Linked DNA regions of Cohnella abietis. The protein of the gene in region 1 interacts with the protein of each later gene in a pairwise test. Links are inferred from orthologs where the notes say so. Each region holds a gene or a part of one and is shown on either strand. Other genes may lie near its edges.

Evidence for each region.
Region 2: the proteins of tsaE (region 1) and rlmB interact in binary tests that used the Escherichia coli proteins (3 or more experiments, as listed by UniProt). The link is inferred for Cohnella abietis from one-to-one orthologs.

The regions. Positions count from the first base shown.
Region 1 is NZ_AP019400.1:1,506,691-1,518,513, reverse strand. The notes cover bases 9,005-11,823. They hold tsaE (tRNA (adenosine(37)-N6)-threonylcarbamoyltransferase complex ATPase subunit type 1 TsaE), read right to left. Parts: upstream 10,767-11,823; coding sequence 10,242-10,766; downstream 9,005-10,241. Other genes in these bases: thiL (thiamine-phosphate kinase), read right to left, coding at 10,775-11,812; tsaB (tRNA (adenosine(37)-N6)-threonylcarbamoyltransferase complex dimerization subunit type 1 TsaB), read right to left, coding at 9,451-10,245; rimI (ribosomal protein S18-alanine N-acetyltransferase), read right to left, coding at 9,005-9,446. In the rest of the region: twin-arginine translocase subunit TatC, read right to left, coding at 1-275; tatA (twin-arginine translocase TatA/TatE family subunit), read right to left, coding at 369-599; KCTCHS21_RS06115 (MogA/MoaB family molybdenum cofactor biosynthesis protein), read right to left, coding at 908-1,396; KCTCHS21_RS06110 (5-formyltetrahydrofolate cyclo-ligase), read right to left, coding at 1,551-2,177; ribosomal protection-like ABC-F family protein, read left to right, coding at 2,334-4,253; KCTCHS21_RS06100 (class I SAM-dependent methyltransferase), read right to left, coding at 4,668-5,480; KCTCHS21_RS06095 (2-isopropylmalate synthase), read right to left, coding at 5,492-7,081; KCTCHS21_RS31075 (hypothetical protein), read left to right, coding at 7,117-7,398; tRNA (adenosine(37)-N6)-threonylcarbamoyltransferase complex transferase subunit TsaD, read right to left, coding at 7,894-8,955; more of rimI, read right to left, coding at 8,952-9,004. UniProt on the Escherichia coli protein: Required for the formation of a threonylcarbamoyl group on adenosine at position 37 (t(6)A37) in tRNAs that read codons beginning with adenine.
Region 2 is NZ_AP019400.1:6,153,810-6,165,812, reverse strand. The notes cover bases 5,327-8,325. They hold rlmB (23S rRNA (guanosine(2251)-2'-O)-methyltransferase RlmB), read left to right. Parts: upstream 5,327-6,347; coding sequence 6,348-7,304; downstream 7,305-8,325. Other genes in these bases: sigH (RNA polymerase sporulation sigma factor SigH), read left to right, coding at 8,011-8,325; KCTCHS21_RS27060 (NYN domain-containing protein), read left to right, coding at 7,237-7,857; KCTCHS21_RS27070 (Mini-ribonuclease 3), read left to right, coding at 5,870-6,307; cysS (cysteine--tRNA ligase), read left to right, coding at 5,327-5,870. Outside these bases: KCTCHS21_RS27100 (PIN/TRAM domain-containing protein), read left to right, coding at 1-519; ispD (2-C-methyl-D-erythritol 4-phosphate cytidylyltransferase), read left to right, coding at 597-1,286; ispF (2-C-methyl-D-erythritol 2,4-cyclodiphosphate synthase), read left to right, coding at 1,292-1,768; gltX (glutamate--tRNA ligase), read left to right, coding at 1,798-3,252; cysE (serine O-acetyltransferase), read left to right, coding at 3,756-4,451; more of cysS, read left to right, coding at 4,458-5,326; more of sigH, read left to right, coding at 8,326-8,661; rpmG (50S ribosomal protein L33), read left to right, coding at 9,092-9,241; preprotein translocase subunit SecE, read left to right, coding at 9,260-9,469; transcription termination/antitermination protein NusG, read left to right, coding at 9,495-10,028; rplK (50S ribosomal protein L11), read left to right, coding at 10,107-10,532; rplA (50S ribosomal protein L1), read left to right, coding at 10,628-11,320; rplJ (50S ribosomal protein L10), read left to right, coding at 11,638-12,003. UniProt on the Escherichia coli protein: Specifically methylates the ribose of guanosine 2251 in 23S rRNA.

The DNA.
Region 1 (11,823 bases):
ATCGTATGGGGAATGGCCAGAATAAAAGAAATGATAATGGCAAATTTCATATATAAGCCAATCGCATCCCAAGGAGAAAACACATTTAGCTTAAGATTTTCCGTAGGGGCTGCAGCAACTAAATAATCAAAGACAGGCTGGGCACCGAATAAGCCTCCGACCAGTCCAAGTACAAATACAATTAAACAGTATATAATTCTTTTACGTAGCTCACCTAAATGCTCCATTATCGGCATCCAGTTTTCATCCTGCCGAGCACTTGAACTATCCTTCATCCTTATTCGCCTCCATGCAACAACAGGGCTGCCCCTTTCGCAAATGATTCATCTGCGATGAGGGACAGCCCCTTTTTGTGTAATGTTCATACCTTATTCAGGCAGACGTCGTTCAGCTTTCGGCTGTGTATCTTCCGATGACACTTCCACGCGGTTTGCTGCTGGACGTTCCTTAGTATCATCCATCAGCTCATTAGCGCCCTTCTTGAACTCACGGAGCGTGCGTCCGAATGCTCTTCCCAATTCAGGTAGCTTGTTCGGTCCGAACAGCAGCAAAGCAACGATTACGAGTAAAATCATACCCGAAGCACCAATTCCTGACATAAATAAACCTCCGTTTCCCAGTTCTAGCGACGGCATAATCTGTCGCAGACCATTTCGATAATATGTTCCTTTATTACGGTATATCCAGCCAAATTTCTCGGCAAAAAACATCGATAGAAATATAAGGTTTCATCGTCGGCAACTACCGGCATTCCGCCCAGTATCAGTATCATATCATACCCTTGTTACAGGAAATAGTCATTATCATTGACAATTATATGTCTAAATCCAGGTAGCATTCTGTTCACTTAACATAGCGGACTAATAAGCATTATTCCTTGCCACGAAAGAAACTAGGAAGCTGTTATCTACTGCTCCCCACGCAATCCTTTTACCTGATCCAATGCTTCTGGTAGAACGTCCATTACCGCCATCAAATGCTCATGAACGCCCTTAGGATCTCCAGGTAAGTTCAGAATCAAGGTACGACCGCGTATCGCACAAATCCCGCGAAAAAGCATTCCCTTACGCGAGCGCTGAATAACGGTAGCCCGCATCGCCTCTGCAATTCCAGGAACAATTCTTTCCGCGATCATTAATGTCGCTTCAGGTGTAACGTCACGGAATGCCAGACCTGTTCCACCAGTCGTCAATATAAGGTCTGCCTGATAATAATCGGCCATTTCTATTAGTGCTGCTCTTATTTCATCTTGATCATCCGGCACAATCCGATAATCAATGATGTCCCCATGAAGCTCTTCCTCAATTAATTCACGTATAACCTGAGCGCTCGTATCTTCGCGTTCCCCTCGCGAGCCTTTATCACTAGCTGTCAATAAAGCGACCTTCCAACGCATGCTCCATCCCCCCGCTCCCATGAATACGAGCTTTATCGTGATCGTATCTTTTAATCAAATGTTAGACCGTTTAAGCATAGTTGTCCACTATACGTAAATGACCTTGCACATTGTAATAAGTCAACCAACTTTCAAGCTATCCGCTATTTCCCCCCTAATTAAACCAAATAACCTGCTCGTTCGTTGCCAATCCATCTAGAGGAAGATCATGCGTCTCCATAGGCAATGGGTCGGCTATGACCTGGTTAGCAAAAGCGAAGCCTATCCACAACGTCTTTGGGTTGCTAAAGCCTAGTCTATCTGCATATAAGCGATCATAATACCCCCCGCCGTAACCCAATCGAGATCCTTCTTTCGTAAAAGCAAGACCAGGTACGAGTACGACATCGAGAGCTTGTGATTGTTCTGCCAGCAAGGTTTGTAGCGGGTCGGGCTCCGGAACCCCCCACTTCCCCGGAATCCAGTTAGTCAGTGCTTCGACCTTACGCAACTCCATTCCTTCTCTGTCTGGCAAAATTCTTGGCGCGAATAGATGGTCTCCCCTTTCCCAGCAGCTTGAGAGCAAAGGGAGCGGAGATGCTTCCGAGCGAAAAGGCGCGTACACGCAAATATTCAAAGAGCGTGAACGCTCTTGGCGAAGTGGGCTCAATAATTCAAGCTCGATTAGACGACATAATCGTAAAGAATAATTATCTCGATCCTCGGGTGATAGCCCGTCCCTTATGGCGGTCATCCGGCGTCGCCACTCCACCTTATCGTAATTACTCTGAGCATTATTCATGAGCGATTGGCCTACCTTTTGAAAATCCGTAGAAAAGTTATTTTCATTTTATCATTTTATGTCTATTTTCGCCAAAGAATAACGACTTGGACTTTTCTTATATGTTTACGGTACACTTGTAGCAAGAATGAATCGAAATTTTCGGAGGGATTCCTCTTGCTATTACAAGCATCCAGCATTACAAAGCATTACGGCGTTACCCCTGTACTAGATGGGGTATCTCTGCAAATCAATGAGCGCGATCGCATTGGTCTTGTAGGTGTCAATGGAGCCGGCAAATCAACCTTCTTACGTATCCTGGCCGGTGAGCTAACCGCTGATACGGGTTCCGTATCCAAGCCGAGAGAGCTTAAGGTCGGTTATTTGGCTCAAAATGGCGGCCTTCAAGGACATCGTACTCTAATGGAAGAAATGAATTCTGCGTTCGGTCCTCTACTGGATCAAGAGCGAGCATTATTAGCGTTGGAAAACCGGGTAGCAGATCCCCAAGAGCTAGAAAATCCAGAACGATACGAAGCTTTGCTAGCTCAGTATGCTGACGTAAGCGAGAAATTCCGGGAAAATGGCGGGTTCGAAATGAAAAACCGCATCCGCAGCATTCTTCACGGAATGGGCTTTGGAGACTTTTCTCCTGATACGGAGGTTTCCTCGCTTAGCGGGGGGCAACGGACGCGTCTTGCGCTTGCCAGACTGCTACTTGTCCAACCTGAGCTGCTATTGCTAGATGAGCCTACCAATCACCTGGATATTGACACCCTTACTTGGTTAGAGCAGTATCTGAGATCTTATGCTGGTGCTATGGTTATCGTCTCCCATGACCGATATTTCCTCGATGCCACCGTTACAGCCATAGTCGAAATCGAGCGTCATGCAGCCACACGATATACTGGCAATTACAGCCGATTCATGGACTTAAAGGCAGCAGCTTATGCACAACAAATCAAGCTATACGATCAGCAGCGCAAGGAAATATCCCGTATGGAGGATTTCGTACAACGAAATATTGTCCGTGCCTCGACGACTCGACGTGCCCAAAGCAGGCGCAATGCGCTGGAGAGAATTGAACGCTTAGAGAAGCCCGGCACTTTAAAGCAAGCGAGCTTTTCCTTTTCTACGGAGCGCCGGAGCGGCAAAGAGGTTCTTAGAGCCATTAATTGTTCTGCTGCTCCTAAGGAAGAGATGGCTCCCTTGTTTCGTAATGTGTCCTTCGAGGTAAAAAGAGGAGAGAGACTCGCTTTGCTTGGACCTAACGGGGTCGGCAAGACGACTTTGCTCCGAGCACTTATCGATAAATTACCGCTACGCACAGGTGTCATTGAATGGGGGGCTGGCGTCTCGCTTGGTTACTACGATCAAGAGCAAAGAGAGCTGAATCCAGCGAATACAGTTTTAGAGGAAGTCTGGAGCGCATTTGCCCAGCATCCTGAAGCAGAAATTCGTACGGTTCTTGGCAATTTCTTATTTAGCGGTGACGATGTTCGCAAGAAGATTAGCTCCTTAAGCGGAGGAGAGAAGGCAAGAGTCGCTTTATCGAAGCTGATGCTGCGCAAAGCGAATGTTCTTCTGCTCGATGAGCCGACGAACCATCTGGATCTGATGAGCCGCGAGGTACTAGAGGGCGCCTTGGATGAATATGACGGCACTCTCATTTTCGTTTCCCATGATCGCTACTTCCTTAACCGAATTGCTGACCGTATTGTTGAATTAGCATCAGATGGGACTGAGCATTTCCTAGGAAATTATGACGAAATGGTTGTTAAAAAGCGAGAAATGAAAGAATGGGAAACGGAATTAAATAACTCTAGCTCACAAGCTGCCCAACCCGCTGTCAGTAACTACGAAGCGGACAAGCAGGCGAAACGTGAGGACAGAGCAAGAATACGTAAACGTGAGCAAGCCGAAGCAGACATTTCTCGACTAGAGAATGAGCTTTCTGCTCTTGAGCTTGAGATGGCTTCCCCAGAGATGGTTACGGATTATATGAAGTTAAGAGAAAAACAAGCCGAAGCGGATAAAACACGTGCTGCTTTAGATGAAGCCTTTCAGACTTGGGAAGCTTTAATGGAAGAATCGTAGAATTACTGGAAAATAAGTTGTTCACACAGTTATACACAGCTTGCGTGCAGGAAGAGTCAGTGGGGAAAGATCTTCTATCCCCAACCACCTCTTGGTACGCAAGCATTTTTTTGTCCTCTATTGCGTAATGGCACAGTTTTCCACCGTTTTATCCACATTATCCACACTTTCCACACAAAAGGGCTGAAAAATTGATCCCACTTTCAATAACCTCCAACCCTATATGTAGCAAGGGTTATTAGCTCTTATCCACATTACACACAGGGGGTGTGGATAACTTTGTCCACATCACTTATTGATCTACAATTGGATAAGTTGGACAACGAAACTAGCTTCAACTTATAAATCGTTACGCCCAAAATCTTAAACAGGCTGCTCAGCAAGTGATTTTCACACTTACGGAACAGCCCGTTCTTATTGCTTTTCCCCTATATACAATAGATGCGACGCTGCCCCGAGAATGTAGGGACTTTCAGACGCCTTCATGACGATTTGCATCACTTGCCCGAATTCTTCTTCGCCTCGCTGTCTCCAATAGTTCCATTGCTCTGTATTCATCGATCCGGCAACGCTCTCTGAGCTTATTAGCTTCACGCTCTTGAGCCCATGAGCCTCCATGAGAGGGTTGATTTCGTCAATGTCGAAATAATAAGCACCCGTGAACCTTCCTTCATCGCTATGATTGAATATTCCCGATGCCAGAAAATCAGCTAGCCCTTGGGAAGTATCGTTCGGCTTCCAAGCCCCGGGAAACATCATGGAAGTTGTGAGATGCTTTAATCTGGACATGAAGGCGACGAATACTGGACCACCTTTCTTCGTAACCCGATGCAATTCACGAATCGCTTTAGAACGATCCTCTTCCGTCTGTAGATGATACATTGGCCCGAGCATTAAGCAAGCATCGAACTGCTCATCCTTGAAGCTGCTCATATCCCTGGCATCGACAACGTGGAATCCATTAAACCGTTCTAGTACTCCAGCTTCCCTCGCCTTAAGCTTCGCCATCTCAACGAGTTTTGGCGTAAGATCAGCAAGGTTGACCTCATACCCAAGCTCAGAAAGAGCAATAGAATACTTCCCAGGTCCCGCGCCGATATCGAGAATCCGCCCCTTAGGGGGAAGGTTTTTCTGGATATGATGGAGGTTAACCATGAACTCAATTGGTTCCCTATCGAGCCTCCCCCATTCATCGAACGAGTCATAGTATTTCAGTATTTGCTCCATAGGATTAACCTCTACTCCCCGGATGCTTCTTTATGGGCTTCGCTTATTTTACGAGCGAGTATTACACCATTAACCGCTGAAACGTAAGCTCTGGCTGCCGCCAAAATAATATCCCGATGAATCGCAGTTCCGATATTTCTTTGGTCTCCGCTTGATACAGTTACAACGGCTTCTCCGAAGGCATCCTCGCCCGTCGACAACGAATGTATCTCCAAATCCTCGAATATAGCGTCGACAGGCATCGCCTCGCGAATGCATTGGATCACTGCTTCAAGCGGTCCTTCACCAGCACCCGTGTAGGTTTGCTCTTTCCCATCGGCTGAGCTATATATGGTGATGGAGGCGATACGGGAACGGCTCGACCCTGCCAACACTTGCAGATCAACCAACGAGTACGGCTGCACGATAGTGTCTGTTGATTCTCCCAACAGCTGCATCATAACGTCGTCTGTAATGATTTTCTGCTCATCAGCCTTCTCCTTGAAACGGTTATAGAAATCCTCCATTTCAGCATCGTTTAATTTAACTCCGAATTCGGAAATTTTATGCTTAATCGCATGTCGTCCTGAATGCTTGCCCAGAATAATCATGCTACGTGGAATACCCATTGCTTCCGGATCCATGATTTCATAGGTATTGCGGTTTTTCAGCAAGCCATCCTGATGGATGCCTGACTCATGCTGGAAGGCATTACGTCCAACAATCGGTTTGTTAAATGCAATTGGAAAATGCATCGTGCGGCTCACCATCCGAGAGGTTTCATATATATGCTCGGTGACAATTCCAGTTTCTACCCCCATCGAATCCCCGCGGGTTTCAATAGCCATAACCAGCTCCTCCAAGGAGCAATTCCCTGCACGCTCGCCAACCCCATTTACACTCACCTCAACCTGAGTGACACCATGGCGGATAGCAGCTAAGCTGTTAGCAACCGCTAAGCCCAAATCATTATGACAATGGGTACTATAGATCACTTTATCTCCGCCGCGCACACCTTCGCGAACCCGTGTGAACAATGGTCCGAATTCCTCTGGCAATGCATATCCCATCGTATCCGGGATGTTAATAATTGTCGCCCCTTCTTCTATAGCCGCCTCAACGACCCTGAACAGGAACTCTTCGCTAGAGCGCGAAGCATCCATCGGTGAAAATTCTATTTGATCTACGAATTGCTTTCCATAAGCGACCATCCCGCGAAGCATCTCGATGACCTCGTCCTGCGTCTTGCGGAGCTGGAAATCCAAATGGATTTGAGAAGCCGATATGAACAGATGTAGACGGCGGCGTGCAGCATCCTGCGTGGCGGCAACAGCCGAATCAATGTCTGCTTTAACGCAACGGGCAAATCCGCATATTTCTACATTTTGCAGCTCGCGTGAAATTTGCTGTATCGCTTGAAACTCCCCAGGACTTGAAATAGCAAAGCCTGGTTCAATAGTATCTACGCCCAGACGCGCTAGCTGGCGTGCGATGACGATTTTCTGCTCAGGCTTCATGGAAGCTCCCGGGGCTTGTTCGCCATCTCTAAGTGTCGTATCGAAAATCTTTATGCGTCGTTTAGCGGAATTGGTTATTATATTTGCTTGAGTAGTTGATGTCATAGGGGTTAACCTCCTTAGATTTCATCCCGTAAGGGATGTCCGATCAATCTAAGAGAACGACGGGGAAAGGATTTGTCCTTGAGAATGGATGCGCAGCCCATTCTTGCGGGGAAAACACAAAAAGCCCGTCGTCTCTTAAGGCTAGAGACGACGGGCTTGGAAGCCGCCGCGGTACCACTCTGCTTGGAGGAGCTCGTCTTCCGACGGACGAGCTTGTTCCTCCCACTTGTGCGTCCATGCTAATCGTTCGGTCGATTAACAAGGACGAGCGCCCTATAGCGGGGGCCAACCGTAGCGATGTACCTAGTATTGGCTAATTACGCCAAATCCCTTTCCATCGTTCCGCTCCTGGGCGAGTTCAGTTTCCTCTTCGGCTGCGTCGCACCGACCCGCAGCTCTCTGCTCCCGAGGAAATCCTACTACTCCCGATCATTGCGTATCCAAATATAAAAGCCCACTCGTCTCTGTATAAGAGACGGTGGGCTTATTTAGCCATCCGCGGTACCACTCTTGTTGATATTCTCACTAGCCTTAAATCAGTCAGGCTGGAAAATATCCGCTTTGTACCTTATCACGGGGGTTAACCGTATGAATGTAGCGCACCAGATTTATTGTCCGGCCGTTCCATACATCCGCTCCCAGGTGAGCTTCAGGTTCCCATCTACTGCGTTGCACCATCCCGCAGCTCTCTGAATTCAGGGTCTTCCCTACTATTCCTGTTCATCGCGTTTCCTTAAGTATGTTCCCCTTGGGGATTGGTCTTATTATATTCACCAAAAAATAATCTGTCAATTCCTTATTACAAAATATTTTTAATCGTTAACCGACCAATCCTCAAGCGATAGTATCGGCTCTGCCTTAAGATCAAGCGATGAGAACTCGCCACGGCGCCATTTTAAGTCTGCAGCGGCGGCAATCATAGCCGCATTGTCTGTACATAGCTGATTCGTAGGTATAAGTAACGGTAAGCCTGCTTCTTCACATAATGAGCTTAGTTTATCACGCAGCCCTCGATTAGCCGCAACACCGCCACACAACAGCATTTGTCGTACGTTAAACTCCTTAGCCGCTTTAATTGCCTTACTTGTAACCACGTCGATAACCGATTGCTGGAACCCCTTAGCCAAAGCCGAGAAATCCGGTGACTCGCCCTTCATTCGTGAACGGTTGATCTCCGACAGAACAGCTGATTTCAACCCACTAAAGCTGAAATCATAGGAATCCGGCTCCAGCCATGCACGCGGAAGTACGATTTCCTCCGTTGCTTCCTGTGCTAATCTATCCACATAGGGGCCCCCTGGATAAGGGAACTGTAGCGCTCTTGCCACTTTATCATAAGCTTCTCCGACTGCGTCATCCCTTGTCCTTCCGAGAATGCGAAACTTGCCCTCTTGTTCAAGAAGTACAATTTCCGTATGCCCGCCAGAAACAACGAGAGCAAGAGCAGGATAAACAATATCCCCCATCAGATGATTAGCATAAATATGCCCGGCAATATGATGAGTTCCTATCAAAGGTACATCTAACGCCAAGGCTAAGCTCTTCGCCGCTACGACGCCTACCAGCAATGCCCCAATCAGACCCGGACCTTGGGTTACTGCGATCGTATCAATATCGGTTAAGCCAACCTGAGCTTCGCGCAGCGCTTCCTCCAGAATGGCCGTAATACTCTCCACGTGTTTTCGGGAAGCTATCTCAGGCACAACGCCGCCAAATTTCTTATGTGTCTCTATCTGGCTAGAGATAATATTGGAAAGCACCTCACGCCCATTCCGAACAACTGCAACCGAGGTTTCATCGCAGCTCGTCTCAATAGCAAGCATTATATAATTACTTTTCGAAGAGGAAGCTATCTCATTGTCCAATTCGCTCATGCTTCTTCCTCCCCTACCTTACCCGCTGTTTCTAGCTCATCGAAGTCATCCGGCACTAGATCCGCCCACATAATTAGTGCATCCTCTAGATTATCGGAATAATAGGCAGGGCGAACACCGGAAGGATAAAATCCCAGCTTACGATACAAGGCCTGTGCTCTTTCATTTGTTACACGTACCTCTAAGGTCATACGCCGTGCTCCTAGAAAATAGGCTGTCTTCATCATTTCCTGAAGCAGTTTTTTTCCATTACCTACACCCCGATACTGCTCTCTAAGCGCAATATTCGTTATGTGGGCCTCATCAATAATGAGCCACATTCCGCCATAGCCTAAGATTGTACCTTCGAGCTCCATAATCATATATTTGGCAAAAAGATTGTTGGTTAGCTCATTGTGGAACGCTTCCTCCGACCATGGGGCCGTGAAGGATTCCTGTTCAATCTCTACGATTGTGCTGATATCATTCAGATTCATTAATCGGTATTCCATGTCGTCACTCTCCTCTGGAAGCAGCAATGAGCTTATTTTCCGCTTCCGTCAGCTGCGTATAATTCGGAACAAAGGTGTGTACATCGTCCCGTTCGCCTTGTCGATAACGAAGCTCTGCGAGCTGCCCAACTGCTCCAGCATCCATGTCGAAATCGAAAGTACGCAAGCGAATTCCGGATTGCTCTGAAAGCTCAATTGTCGTCTTGTGGGGTAAAGTATCACCGACGAACCAAATCGTGGCTACCTGCGGATCGAGTGTAGCCTCTTCCTCAATTCGCTCCGCCCAATCCGCGATAAGTCGGATAGCGTCACTATCGATTGTGTCCCATTTTCCGCAATGGTCAGCGGCATAACGAGATGTATACACTTGCCCACGTCTCGCGTCCATTAGAGGAACTATCCATGTATCACGATCTGAAGCCATATCCTCATTAGCAAGTCGAAGAGAGTTCCACGCCCCGAATGCCAATGCTTCTAAGCTGGATACTCCAATTAATGGCTTGTCCCATGCCCAAGCTAGCGTCTTGGCAGCCGTAACTGCGATGCGAACCCCTGTATAAGAGCCTGGACCTTGTCCTACCGCGATGGCATCTATTTCTGTACCTTTTATCCCATTACGGTTAAGAAGCTCCTTAATTTCAGATAATATTCTGACTGAATGATTACGCTCCGTGAAGGAGGTAATGGAATCCACCAGAGTCCCGTCCTTTACGATAGCCACTGCAAGTAAAGCCGTCGAGGTATCGAAGGAAAGCACCGTCACAGATGAATCCTCACTCTTACTTGCGTTCATTTTCATACGGTTGGTTTCTCCCCTTCGTCTACCTTCTCTAGCATTTCTAATTGCCGGCACCAAGATTCGTAGGGCTGTCCCATCGGTTGACATATAATTCGCCGCGAATCAGGACCAGTCGTCACAATCTGAATAGACATTCTCTCCTGAGGAAGAATGGGCTCAATAAGAGATGCCCACTCAACCAAAGTTACACCTTCACTATGAAAATATTCGTCTAACCCAAGCTCATCAGCTTCAGGCAATGTCAAACGATAAACATCCATATGATAAAAAGGGAGATGCTCTCCCTCGTACTCTTTAATAATCGTATAAGTAGGACTGTTCACAATTCCCCGTACTCCGATAGCAGCAGCAAACGCTTGAGCAAAACGCGTTTTTCCCGCTCCTAAATCTCCGTCAACGGCTAGGACAGTTCCAGGGACAGCTAGCTTAGCCAACGCTTCTGCAAAACCTATAGTATCCTTCTCGGAAGAGGCTTCCCAGCTATATAGCTGGGGTGAATCCGCTTTTTCATTGTGCTGCATTCTTCACATTATCCCTTCGAAAAATGATTGTAACCTCTCTTGGGAATGGGCTTATTGATGCCTCCCACTGTTTCCATAGCCACTTCCGGAATTCCTGCTTCAACTTCTCCAATAATAAACAAGGGGATTCCTTCTGCGCGAAAATGTTCCTTCATCGCTTGCTCATGCTGCTTGTCCGCAGTCCCAAGAAGGACGTAATCCTCGCCACCGTACAACACCCACTCCAACGGTTGGATACCGTTATCATGAGCATACGACGCTAGCTCACCAGAAATAGGTAAGAGCTTCTCATGCAATACGAGCTTCACTTGAGAGGCTTCAGCGATTTCCCAAGCTTCACTGGCAACTCCGTCGCTTACATCGTTAAGTGACGCTCCCCACCCATTCTCAAGCAGCATACGTCCTGCCTTCACAGAAGGCGAAGGGCGTTGATGGGCTTGAACTAATCTAGATGGTATTGGTGGCAGCTTGAATGTAGTATGGCTTGCTTCCGCAGCGCTTTTAAGCAAACCATGTAAGCCTCCGGCAGATAATCCTGTGGGTCCAGTCATAAAAACGATCTGACCAGGCTTTGCTCCGTCACGGCGAATAGCTTTGCCAGCCTCTACGTTGCCGACAACCGTTATAGATACGACCAGCTGATTCGGTGCTGAAGTCGTATCACCGCCAATTACCGCAACTCCATATCGGTTCGCGCATGAATAAAGCCCGTCGAATAATTGCTTCATTCGCGTAGCCGTCCAGTGAGGAGGAACGCTTACCGACACAAGCGCCAGCTTCGGGATACCTCCCATCGCCGCAATATCGCTAATATTGGCGGCCAGTGCTTTAAAACCCACATCCGACTCGCTCATCGTCTCCTTGCGAAAATGAACCTCTTCCACCATCGTATCCATGGCAAAAAGCCACTCCTGACTTGATTCACCAGCGACAATAGCTGCATCATCTCCGATGCCAAGCGTAACGCCAGCAGCACCAAGGAGCTCCTTAGTTTGACGACCTTCCGTCCAGGCACGAATTAGTCCGAACTCGTCGAGTGGCGGCACGGCGCACCCCT
Region 2 (12,003 bases), 4.7 Mb from region 1 along the record:
ATACCTGAATTCGTACTAGAAGAGCTTCAGCATATCGCGGATTCATCTGATTTGCTTAAGCGCAATAGAGGACGGAGGGGACTAGACATCCTTAATAAAATTCAGAAGGAGCTAGACGTCAGAGTACTTATTTACGAAGATGCGAATGATGAGCCTGGAGAGGTTGACAGTAAGCTCGTTAAGCTAGCAAAGGCGATGCAGGGTAAAGTGGTTACTAATGACTTTAACTTGAATAAAGTGTGCGAGCTGCAAGGAGTTTCTGTGCTAAATATTAATGATTTGGCTAATGCGGTTAAGCCTGTCGTGCTTCCTGGAGAAGAAATTGTTGTTCAGGTTATTAAGGACGGCAAGGAGCATGGGCAAGGTGTGGCCTATTTGGATGATGGCACAATGATTGTGGTAGAAGGCGGAAGGGAATTCATCGGAACTACGATGGAGGTGCTGGTCACAAGTGTGCTTCAGACATCTGCTGGCCGGATGATTTTCGCTAAGCCTAAGCTATTGGAAAAAGCGCTCTAACAAGGTATGATAATAGAAATACGGGCGGGGCGCGCTCTTGTGTCCCGTCTTTTGTTTGTCTGAAAAGGAGATATTATATGGACTGGGGAGCTGTCGTGGTTGCGGCAGGGCGAGGCACTCGTATGGGAGCTGCCGATAATAAGCCCTACCTTGAGCTTGCCGGTCGGACAGTGCTTGCTCATACGCTTGAAGCATTTGAGCAATGCTCAGCTGTAACATCTATTATTTTAGTTGTTTCATCGGGTGAGCAGCAGAAAGCTGGCGAGATAATCAGGCTTGAAGGGTTTCGGAAAATATCATTGATCATACCGGGCGGCGCAGAGCGGCAGGATAGTGTATATGCAGGTTTGGCGGCATTACATACGGAAGGTGTATTAGTCCATGATGCAGCTAGACCATTAGTAACTGCTAAGCAGATTACCGCATGCTGTAAGGCTGCGGAAGAACATGGTGCATCCGCACTAGCCGTTCCTGTTAAAGATACAATTAAAGTTTCGGATGGTAACGGGTTTATTATTGCAACTCCGGAACGTAGGACGCTGTGGAGTGTACAGACTCCGCAGGCTTTTTGGCGTGTAGAGCTTATGGATGCGCATCGCCAGGCGCGGGAGGAAAGCGCAGCAGCAACAGATGATGCTATGCTTCTGGAGAGATTAGGGCGTAAGGTTGCAATTGTCGAAGGTGATTATGCCAATATTAAAATTACGACGCCAGAGGATCTGCCTATTGCAGAGCTTCTGCTGGCAAGGCGTATGGGGGAGGAATAGTCACAATGATTAGAGTGGGACAAGGCTTCGATGTTCACCAGCTGGTGGAAGGACGTCCGTGCATTATCGGCGGTGTTAACATTCCATATGAAAAAGGGTTACTAGGACATTCCGATGCAGATGTGCTTCTTCACACGATAAGCGATGCCATTCTCGGGGCTCTTGCCCTTGGAGATATCGGAAAGCACTTTCCAGATACCGATCCGGAATTCAAAGACGCAGATAGCGTCAAATTACTAGTGCATGTATGGGGACTGGCTAAGGAGCGAGGCTACAAGCTCGGTAACGCTGACGCGACAATTATCGCGCAAGCGCCGAAGATGGCGCCATACATCCCGGCGATGGTTACTGTTATTGCCAAAGCGCTTGAATGTGAGGAATCCCAAGTCAACGTAAAAGCGACAACTACTGAACGTTTAGGCTTTCCCGGTCGGGGTGAAGGTATCGCCTCGCAGGCGGTTGTTCTGTTGGTGAAGGCATAAAAGAATATGATATTAACGGAGGAACTAACATGTCGACTAAGGTTCGAGTAAGATACGCACCAAGCCCGACGGGCAATCTACATATTGGTAATGCGCGTACAGCCATTTTTAACTACCTATTCGCACGCCACCATGGTGGTGATTTTATTATCCGTATCGAAGACACAGACGTTAAAAGAAATATAGCAGGCGGGGAAGAAAGTCAGCTAACTTATCTGAAATGGCTTGGTGTCGATTGGGATGAAAGCATCGATCGTCTAGGTGAGTATGGTCCTTACCGTCAAACTGAGCGTCTTGATATTTACCGAACGCATACTCAGCAATTGCTTGATCAGAAGCTAGCCTACCGTTGCTATTGCAATGAAGAGGAGCTGGAGCGGGAGCGCGAGGAGCAAACGGAACGCGGTGAAACTCCGAAGTACTCTGGGAAATGTCGTAACCTAACTCCCGACGAGCAAAGCAAGCTTGCAGACGAAGGAAGAATTCCAAGCGTGCGTTTTACGGTTCCGACTGACCACGTTTATACGTTTCAGGATACGGTCAAAGGAGAAATTTCCTTCCGTTCTGACGACTTCGGTGATTTCGTCATCGTGAAGAAGGACGGTATTCCGACCTATAATTATGCTGTTGCAGTGGATGATCATCTGATGGCTATAACGCATGTATTGCGTGGTGAAGACCATATTACGAACACGCCTCGTCAGCTAATGGTTTATGAAGCGTTTGGATGGACGCCTCCTCAGTTCGGTCATATGACACTAATCGTTAATGATCAACGCAAGAAGCTGTCCAAACGTGACGAGTCCATCGTTCAATTCATTCAGCAATATGACGAATTAGGCTATCTGCCTGAAGCTCTATTTAACTTTATTACTTTGCTTGGCTGGTCTCCGGAAGGGGAAGAGGAGATTTATTCCCGAGAGCAGCTAATTGAGATCTTTAACGAGAACCGTCTCTCCAAGAGCCCGGCTGTATTCGATACAGCGAAGCTAAGCTGGTTAAACCAACACTACATGAAGCTTGCTGAGCCGGAGCGTATCATCCAGCTTTGCATTCCACACTTGAAATCAGCAGGTCGCCTTCCGCAGGAGCCAAGCGAGCAAGATTTGGTGTGGGCTACGGCTTTAGTCACCTTGTTCCGCGATCATCTAAGATTCGGAGCTGAGATTGTACCTCTATCTGATTTATTTTTCCAAGAGGTTCCGGAGCTGAACGATGAAGCTGCAATCGTGATGAAAGAGGAGACGGTACCTACTGTGTTGAGCGCATTCCGGAGCAATATAGATGCCGCTTCTGAACAAGACTTCACTATCGATAATATCAAAGCGTGGATTAAAGCAGTCCAAGTCGCAACTGGCGTAAAAGGTAAAGGGCTATTCATGCCAATACGTATCGCACTCACGGGTCAAATGCATGGACCGGACTTGAACGGAACGATTTGGCTGCTAGGAAGAAATGAAGTGTTGAAGCGCCTCGCGAATTAATCTATTTGAGTGGATTATTCTAAGCTTGCATACTCACTTAGCTAATCCGTTCTAAGGGGAAACGTGTCACATCTCTTGTCACCTGACAGGGGTTCGGATATAATTAATCTATATATCGAAAACGTGCGACGAACAGGAAAGTAAGTTTCGCTTTACGAATGATCAGAGAAGGCGGTCTAGGCTGAGAGCCGCTACATTCTGTACGAAACTGAATTGCGCCTGGGAGCTGCGCCGCTGATGGGTCTTCCGATGTACTGTGATCTAGTATCATGGAACAGTGGATGATCGGGTAAGCGGTGCCGGGGGGATCCCGTTAACTATCCGATAAGGAGCCGATGTCCCTGAGGACAGGAGCTCAAGCAGAGTGGGACCACGTCATGACGTCTCTGCAGCTACGTAGCTGCAGGGGCTTTTTTATATTTTACTGACGTGTTCCGCCGTCCTAATGGCGACGAGACCGTTTTACTTAGATAGAGAAGAGATAGGTGGGGTGGAAGATGGGGATGTGGAGAACGGTCAAATCCGATATAGAAGCAGTATTCGAGAACGATCCTGCTGCCAGAAGCTGGTTCGAAGTAGTATTTACGTATGCAGGTTTACATGCGATTTGGTCTCATCGCATCGCCCATTTCTTTTATCGCCATCGGTTATTTTCAGTCGCCCGAGTGATTTCCCAAGTGAGTCGATTTTTCACGGGAATTGAGATTCACCCCGGAGCTCGTATTGGGAGTAAACTGTTCATAGATCACGGCATGGGCGTCGTTATCGGCGAAACGTGCGAGATCGGTGATGAGGTTATTATTTATCAAGGGGTAACGCTTGGCGGAACAGGGAAAGAAAAGGGGAAGCGCCATCCGACAATAGGTAATCGTGTCGTTATCGCTTCTGGCGCGAAGGTGCTTGGATCGTTTACAGTAGGAGGTAACTCTAATATTGGGGCAAACTCGGTTGTACTTAGAGAAATACCACCCAATAGTACGGTTGTCGGTATTCCTGGACGTGTTGTAAAGCGTAATGGCATGAAGATCGGCGACCGGCTTGACCATACGAACCTGCCGGATCCGCTTATTGAAACCTTCCGACTCATGCAGAAGGAAATTAACGAGCTAAAATCAGAGATCGAGCGTCTCAAAGCCAATGAAACGAACGGGAACAATGAACCCGTAGCCCTCTTGGCTAATGATAGTAAAAGGAGCTAATATCAGGTGAAACTCAAAATTTACGACAGCATGACTAGAGCGCCGCAGACGTTCGTGCCGCGTGAGCCGGGAAAAGTAAATATGTATGTATGCGGACCGACTGTATACGACTATATCCATATTGGAAATGCACGTCCGGTTATTTTCTTTGATGTCGTTCGACGTTATTTGGAGGCTATTGGCTTAGAGGTTAATTACATCGTTAATTACACGGATGTAGATGACAAAATGATCCGCAAAGCTAATGAGCTTGGCATTACAGTGCCAGAGCTGGCTGAACGTTTTATATTGGCGTTTAAGGAGGATCGGGCTGCGCTTGGTGCTCACGACCCGACCATTTCACCACGGGTAACGGAGAACATAACAGAAATCGTGACATTCATCGAAAGCTTAGTCGAGAAGGGATCTGCTTATGAAAGCGGCGGAGACGTCTATTTCCGTACGGGATCATTCCCGGAATACGGTAAGCTTTCTCATAAAAACCTCGATGAATTGCAATATGGTATCCGTATAGATGTCGATGAGCGCAAAGAAAATCCACAGGACTTCGTGCTCTGGAAGACGGCTAAGCCGGGAGAAATTCATTGGCCAAGTCCATGGGGCGAGGGGCGTCCTGGATGGCATATCGAGTGCTCTGCGATGGTGCACAAGTATGCTGGTAATACCCTGGATATCCATGGAGGCGGACATGATTTGCAATTCCCTCATCACGAGTGTGAGATTGCACAATCTGAATCCTTGACGGGTCAGCCCTTGTCGCGCTACTGGATGCACAATGGCTTCGTAAACATTAACAATGAGAAGATGTCTAAATCATTGGGCAATGGTATTAACGTACGGCAATTGCTCAAGAAGACAAGTAAATATACGATTCGTTATTTAATGCTGGCAACTCATTACCGTAGTCCACTTAATTTTAGTGACGAAACCATTCGTCAGGCTACGAACAGCATTGAGCGGTTGACGAATTGCCGGGACAATGTCCGTCATCGTCTCTCCTCTGTTGCGACGGGCACGCTTGCCTTAGCAGGTGATGAAGCGTTGAAGCAAAGGCTTGATAAGCTGAAAGAGGAATTCCACTCCCGTATGGAGGACGACTTTAGCACACCAGATGCGATAACAGCTTGGTTTGGTCTTGTCACGGAAGTGAATACTTATTTACAGCGTGAGGCGGTAAGTGAGTCAGATTTATTACTGATTCTAACACGCATCGAAGAGATGAACGGTGTTTTAGGACTGCTACCGCAAATCGAAGAAGCTGGCTTGTTGGATGAGGAAGTGGATTCGCTGATTGCAGAGCGAACGTCGGCACGGGCTAATCGTAATTTCGCACGGGCGGATGAAATCCGAGATTTGTTAGCGGATCGTGGAATTGTGTTGGAGGATACACCTCAAGGCATTCGTTGGCGGCGCAAATGATGGAGCGGGTAAGTAAAGTTATAGACCCCGTTATTTCACCCGTCGTGCCTACAGATGTGCCGATTAATATGTTATCTCCTGTTGTCCTGGCTTATGTTGGAGATGCTGTCTTTGAAATATACATTAGACAACGCCTAGTGGCAGGATTCAATCGAAAGCCGCATGAGCTGCATCGTGCGGCGACAGGCTACGTTTCTGCAGCTGCACAAGCTAAGCTTCTAGAGAGATGGGTACCCCTTCTTTCGGAAGAGGAAGCCGATATTGTGCGTCGCGGACGTAACACGAAGTCAGGACAGCCCCCTAAGAACGCTGATCCTGCTGATTATCGTCATGCTACTGCATTAGAATGCTTAGTCGGACATTTGTATTACCATGGGCAAAAGGAACGGTTGGAGCAGCTGATGGACCTTGCATTTGTGACCAATAAACAAGATTAATTTCGGCCAATAATAGCAATTTAGATAAAGGAAGATGATTATGAGTGATTACAAGCCGAGAGCACCGGGAAACCGTGGCCCTGTAGAACGTAAAACCAGAGCAGGGTGGCAGGCTGCAAATAACGGACGTAAAGACAATGACAAGTCGAATCCAGTAGCTCCTGCAAACAAGGAATCTGCATTGGATAAAGAGCTATGGGCAGCTGAAAGCTCGTTGAGCGGTGAAGAAGAATATTTGGCTGGTAAGCACCCAGTGCTAGAAGCGATGAAGGCAGGACGATCAATTAACAAAATTTTCATGTCCAATCAGGCACAGCGCAGCCTTGTTCAGCCCATCATGGAAGAGGCTAAAGCCCGTGGAATAGTCGTCCAGCAGGTGGATAAGAGCAAGCTCGACCGACTCGTTCCGGACCTTCAGCATCAGGGAGTTGTTGCACAAGCGGCTGCAGTCGCATATGTTGAGGTTGACGAGCTACTCGCGCGTGCAGCTGCCAAGGGTGAAGTTCCGCTTATCGTCCTGTTGGACGAGATTGAGGACCCGCATAATTTAGGCTCGGTTTTGCGGATTGCAGATTGCACAGGTGTGCATGGTGTCATTATTCCTAAGCGCAGAAGTGCGGGTCTTACGGCAGTTGTTGCCAAGACATCAGCTGGCGCTGTCGAATATGTACCTGTTGCGCGTGTAGCTAACCTCGTACAGACGATGGAGAAGCTCAAGGCTGCCGGTCTCTGGATTGCAGGAGCGGATGGAGGGGCCAAGGAAGGCTTCTACGACACGAGCCTTACAGGGCCGCTGGCGATCGTTATTGGCAATGAAGGGCAAGGGCTTTCTAGGTTAGTTCGGGAAAGATGTGATTTTATTCTCTCCCTTCCGATGGTTGGACAAATTAATTCCTTGAATGCTTCTGTTGCAGCAGGGGTTATCCTGTATGAGGTTGTGCGCCAACGTCAGCAGGAGCTCAAGAAAAGCGGCGCATCGCAGTCGAGTCCGGTTTAAGGACGTGCGAGCAACGCGCAATTTCCAACGCGAAGATGTGCTGCTGGTGGACGGCTACAATATCATCGGCTCTTGGCCAGAGCTGGTTGCATTGAAGCAAGAGAAGCTGGAGGATGCTCGAGATCAGCTCTTGAGCATGCTTGCGGATTACCAGAGCTACGCGGGACTCATCGTTATCGTCGTATTCGATGCTTTCCGCGTTCCAGGCGCGGGCGCGGAGTACAATCATCGTAAGAAAATGCAAATCGTGTATACCCGAGAACGGGAAACGGCCGATGAATGCATTGAACGCTTGGTTGGAGAGTGGACGTCAGTTCGACGCAATATTTATGTGGCAACATCGGATCAGGTAGAGCAGCATGTGGCATTCGGACGGGGAGCTTTGCGGGTTACAGCACACGAGCTGCGAATCGAAGTGCGGCAAAGTAGAACAGACATTCAGACGGTAATAAAAAGAGATTCGCCGATAAAAAAGAATCCGCTGGATGCTGTTTTGTCAGATGAGGTACAGCGCAGATTGGAACGAATGAGAAGAGGACTTAGTGATAATTAACTGAGTCGTGTATTTTATTTACAGTTTTACCATCGGACAAACGCGTAGGAAACGGCAAAATCATTGACGCTATGCGTCATATCAAGTATATTGGTAATAGTTTGGTAGAGCAAAAGGTTCCAGTACGCCAATGCAGACCGGAGGGATGTTCGTGTGAGCGTCGACTTGGAGAGACTGGCAACGCGTGAATACGACTTCAAGGCCGACGAGGACATCGTAGAGTTCGTTCGCACGGGTGACAGTGAAGCGTTGGAGTATCTTATTCATAAATATCGAAATTTCGTGCGGGCGAAAGCGCGCTCTTATTTTCTAATAGGTGCTGAGCGAGAAGATATTGTGCAAGAAGGAATGATCGGCTTATACAAAGCGATCCGTGACTTCAAAAGCGATAAGCTAGCTTCATTTAAGGCTTTTGCTGAGATATGCATTACTCGTCAGATCATTACTGCAATTAAAACTGCCACTAGGCAGAAGCATATTCCGCTCAATTCCTATGTTTCTTTGGACAAGCCGATCTATGACGAGGACTCTGATCGAACATTGCTCGATGTTATCTGCGGTTCAAGAGTATGTGATCCGGAGGAAATGATTATTAACCAAGAGGAGTTTTACGGCCTCGAGGATAAGATGTCTGAAATCTTGAGCGATTTAGAACGCAAGGTACTTATGCTATACCTGGACGGACGCTCTTATCAGGAAATTGCCGTTGATCTCGACAGGCACGTGAAGTCAATTGATAACGCTTTGCAACGAGTGAAGCGTAAGCTTGAGCGGTATCTTGAGGCACGCGACCTTGCTCAATAAGTAACTAGCACTTATATGGATCGTACCGGCAGCCGAAGCAGCGCGCTGCTTTTTTTATGCACTTATACAAGCTTAATCATCTTAGAGTTGATTATCTTTTGTTTCATATGGTTTAAGATAGATGCGAAAATGGAAGAATAGGTACAGGGTTGCTAGAGTAGAGTGTAATCTTCGACAGCAGAATGGTGTTCCAAAGGTAGGCTGGTGACACTTTTCGTTGACATCGATTACCCCCTGTGATAAATTATTTTAGTAACCTTAACGTGGCTTCTTATGCGCTGGCTCTGAATCATCGGCGAAACACCTGGATTCGTTGTCGTGGTGTCTTGTGAACACACGACGATTCCAAGATCAGCCTTGGTTCGCCAAGCTGAGGTTTCCGCTGCATGGTTGTATTTTTTTGAAGTTTTGATCCCGGGAGGTGGAAGGGATGCGGGTGATTATCACTCTAGCTTGCACGAACTGCAAGCATCGGAACTACACGTCGAGCAAGAACAAACGGACGCACGCCGATCGCATCGAGTTGAAGAAGTTCTGCAGATTTTGCAATGAACATACTCCTCATCGCGAGACGCGCTAAATCCTAGGAGGTATGAACGTGACTTTCCTGGCCAAAATGAAACAAAACTTTGGGTCCTTTTTTTCGTTTTTCGGTGATAGCTGGAACGAATTAAAGAAAGTCCGTTGGCCCAGCCGGAAAGAGCTCGTCAGCTACACAATCATTGTTATTGTGACGGTGCTGCTGGTTACGATCTACTTCTGGGTTCTGGACATCGGTATTTCATCCCTCGTCGATTTAATCATTTGACGCAGGAACCAAAGGTGGCTTTTCCATGGAGAAAAGATGGTATGTAGTACACACGTACTCCGGTTACGAGAACAAAGTTAAAGCTAACCTGGAGAAACGTGTGGAGTCTATGGGTATGCAAGACAAGATCTTCCGCGTCCTTGTGCCAATGGAAGAAGAAATTGTAAACAAGGACGGTAAGAAAAAGACGGTTATGCGTAAAGTATATCCCGGCTATGTTCTTGTCGAGATGGTACAAACGGACGATTCTTGGTACGTGGTTCGCAATACTCCGGGTGTAACTGGATTTGTTGGCTCCACAGGTTCGGGATCGAAACCAACGGCACTTCTTCCTGATGAAGTAGAAGGAATTCTAAAGCATATGGGAATGGACGAGCCGAAGCCGGTTATCGATTTCGAGATCAAAGAAAACGTTCGGGTTATGGTGGGTCCTTTTGCCAACTTTGTCGGATCTGTAGAAGAAATTCTGCCCGAGAAAAGCAAGCTTAAGGTTCACGTTAACATGTTTGGAAGGGAAACTCCGGTTGAATTGGACTTCACACAAGTGGAGAAGATTTAATCGATTAAGGGTTTCTTGAACGAGCGGGAGGGACGAGAGTTCCGTTAAACCGCATTATGGGTTAAGGAGGTGTGCATCATGGCAAAAAAAGTCATTAAATTGGTAAAGCTGCAAGTTAATGCGGGTAAAGCTAACCCTGCGCCACCGATCGGTCCTGCACTAGGTCAAGCTGGCGTAAATATCATGGCATTCTGTAAAGAGTTTAATGCTCGCACAGCAGATCAAGTGGGATTAATCATTCCAGTTGTTATTACTGTATTCGAGGATCGCTCCTTTACGTTTGAAACGAAGACGCCACCAGCAGCGGTATTGCTCCGCGTAGCTGCAGGAATCCCTAAGGGCTCCGGCGAACCGAACAAGAAAAAAGTTGCTACAGTTAAACGTGCGAAAGTACGTGATATCGCTGAGCAAAAAATGCAAGATCTTAACGCGGCTTCCGTTGAAGCAGCTATGCGTATGATCGAAGGAACTGCTCGCAGCATGGGCGTTGTAATCGAAGACTAATCGTTTGCAGCTGATATGGCTGACTAACGTAACGCGGTTCCTAGAACCGCTTGTGGGAGGAAACTTCCGTTAAAACCACAAAGGAGGAGAACAACTTGGCTAAACACGGTAAGAAATATGCAGAGTCCGTTAAGCTGATCGATCGCGATGCTACCTACGAATCGTTGGAAGCAATCGAGCTCGTGAAGAAAGCGGCAACAGCTAAATTCGACGAAACTGTTGAAGCGGCTGTCCGTCTCGGCGTTGATCCGAGAAAGCAAGATCAAGCTGTACGTGGCGTAGTCGTCCTGCCTCACGGCACCGGCAAAACGCAACGCGTTCTCGTATTCGCAAAAGGCGACAAGCTGAAGGAAGCTGAAGCTGCTGGCGCGGATTATGTAGGAGACGCAGACCTCATCGCTAAAATCCAACAAGGATGGTTCGAGTTCGACGTTTGCGTTGCAACTCCGGACATGATGAGTGAAGTCGGTAAGCTTGGCCGTATTCTCGGGGGTAAAGGTTTGATGCCTAACCCTAAAGCAGGCACTGTAACGAATGATGTTGCAAAAGCCATCGCTGAGATTAAAGCCGGTAAAATCGAATATCGTCTCGACAAAGCAGGTCAAATCCATGCACCAATCGGAAAGGTTTCGTTCGATTCTGAGAAATTGAATGAAAACCTTAATGCTCTGATTGAGGCATTGAGCCGTGCTAAACCCGCATCTTCCAAGGGCATTTACCTGAAGAACATCTCGATCTCTTCGACGATGGGACCAGGCGCTCGTGTAAATGCGTCCGTTTATCGCTAAACCGATCGCTCCTAGGAGCTCGGACGGTAAAAACTGTCTTTGACATTGGCAAGCCCTAGTGGTAAGCTAATAAAGCTGAAATTGAATATGGATACCGTAGACCGTAGGTGCGACACATAACCTTTAACCGTTATGCAAGCTTAATTCCCTACCGAGGTGTGTGGATAGAGTTTTCCTCTTTTGCAAAGTGCGCTGCATTTTGATAATAGAGTAAGATCACGTCATGCCTTCGCGAATCTGCGGAGGCATTTCTTTATGCCTCCCAGACTATTGCGAGATAAATATACGGTAATGCCAAGACTTAGGAGGTGTACACAATGGCAAATGCGAAAATCATTCAGGCAAAAGAGCAAGAGGTTGAGGTTATTGCGACTAAGCTACGCGAAAGCAACTGTACGGTTATTGCTGACTATCGTGGCTTGAACGTGGCGCAAGTAACACAGCTTCGTAAACAATTGCGTGAAGCCGGCATTGAATTCCAAGTGTTGAAAAACTCTTTGGTTAGCCGTGCTGCTGCAAATGTTGAATTGAACGAGCTTGAGTCTATCTTAACTGGACCTACTGCTATTGCTTTCGGTAAAGATGTTGTTGCTCCAGCGAAAATCATTAGTGATTTTGCTCGGAAAAACGATGCTCTTAAAGTTAAAGGCGGCGTAGTTGAAGGTCGTTTTGTTGATGCAGCT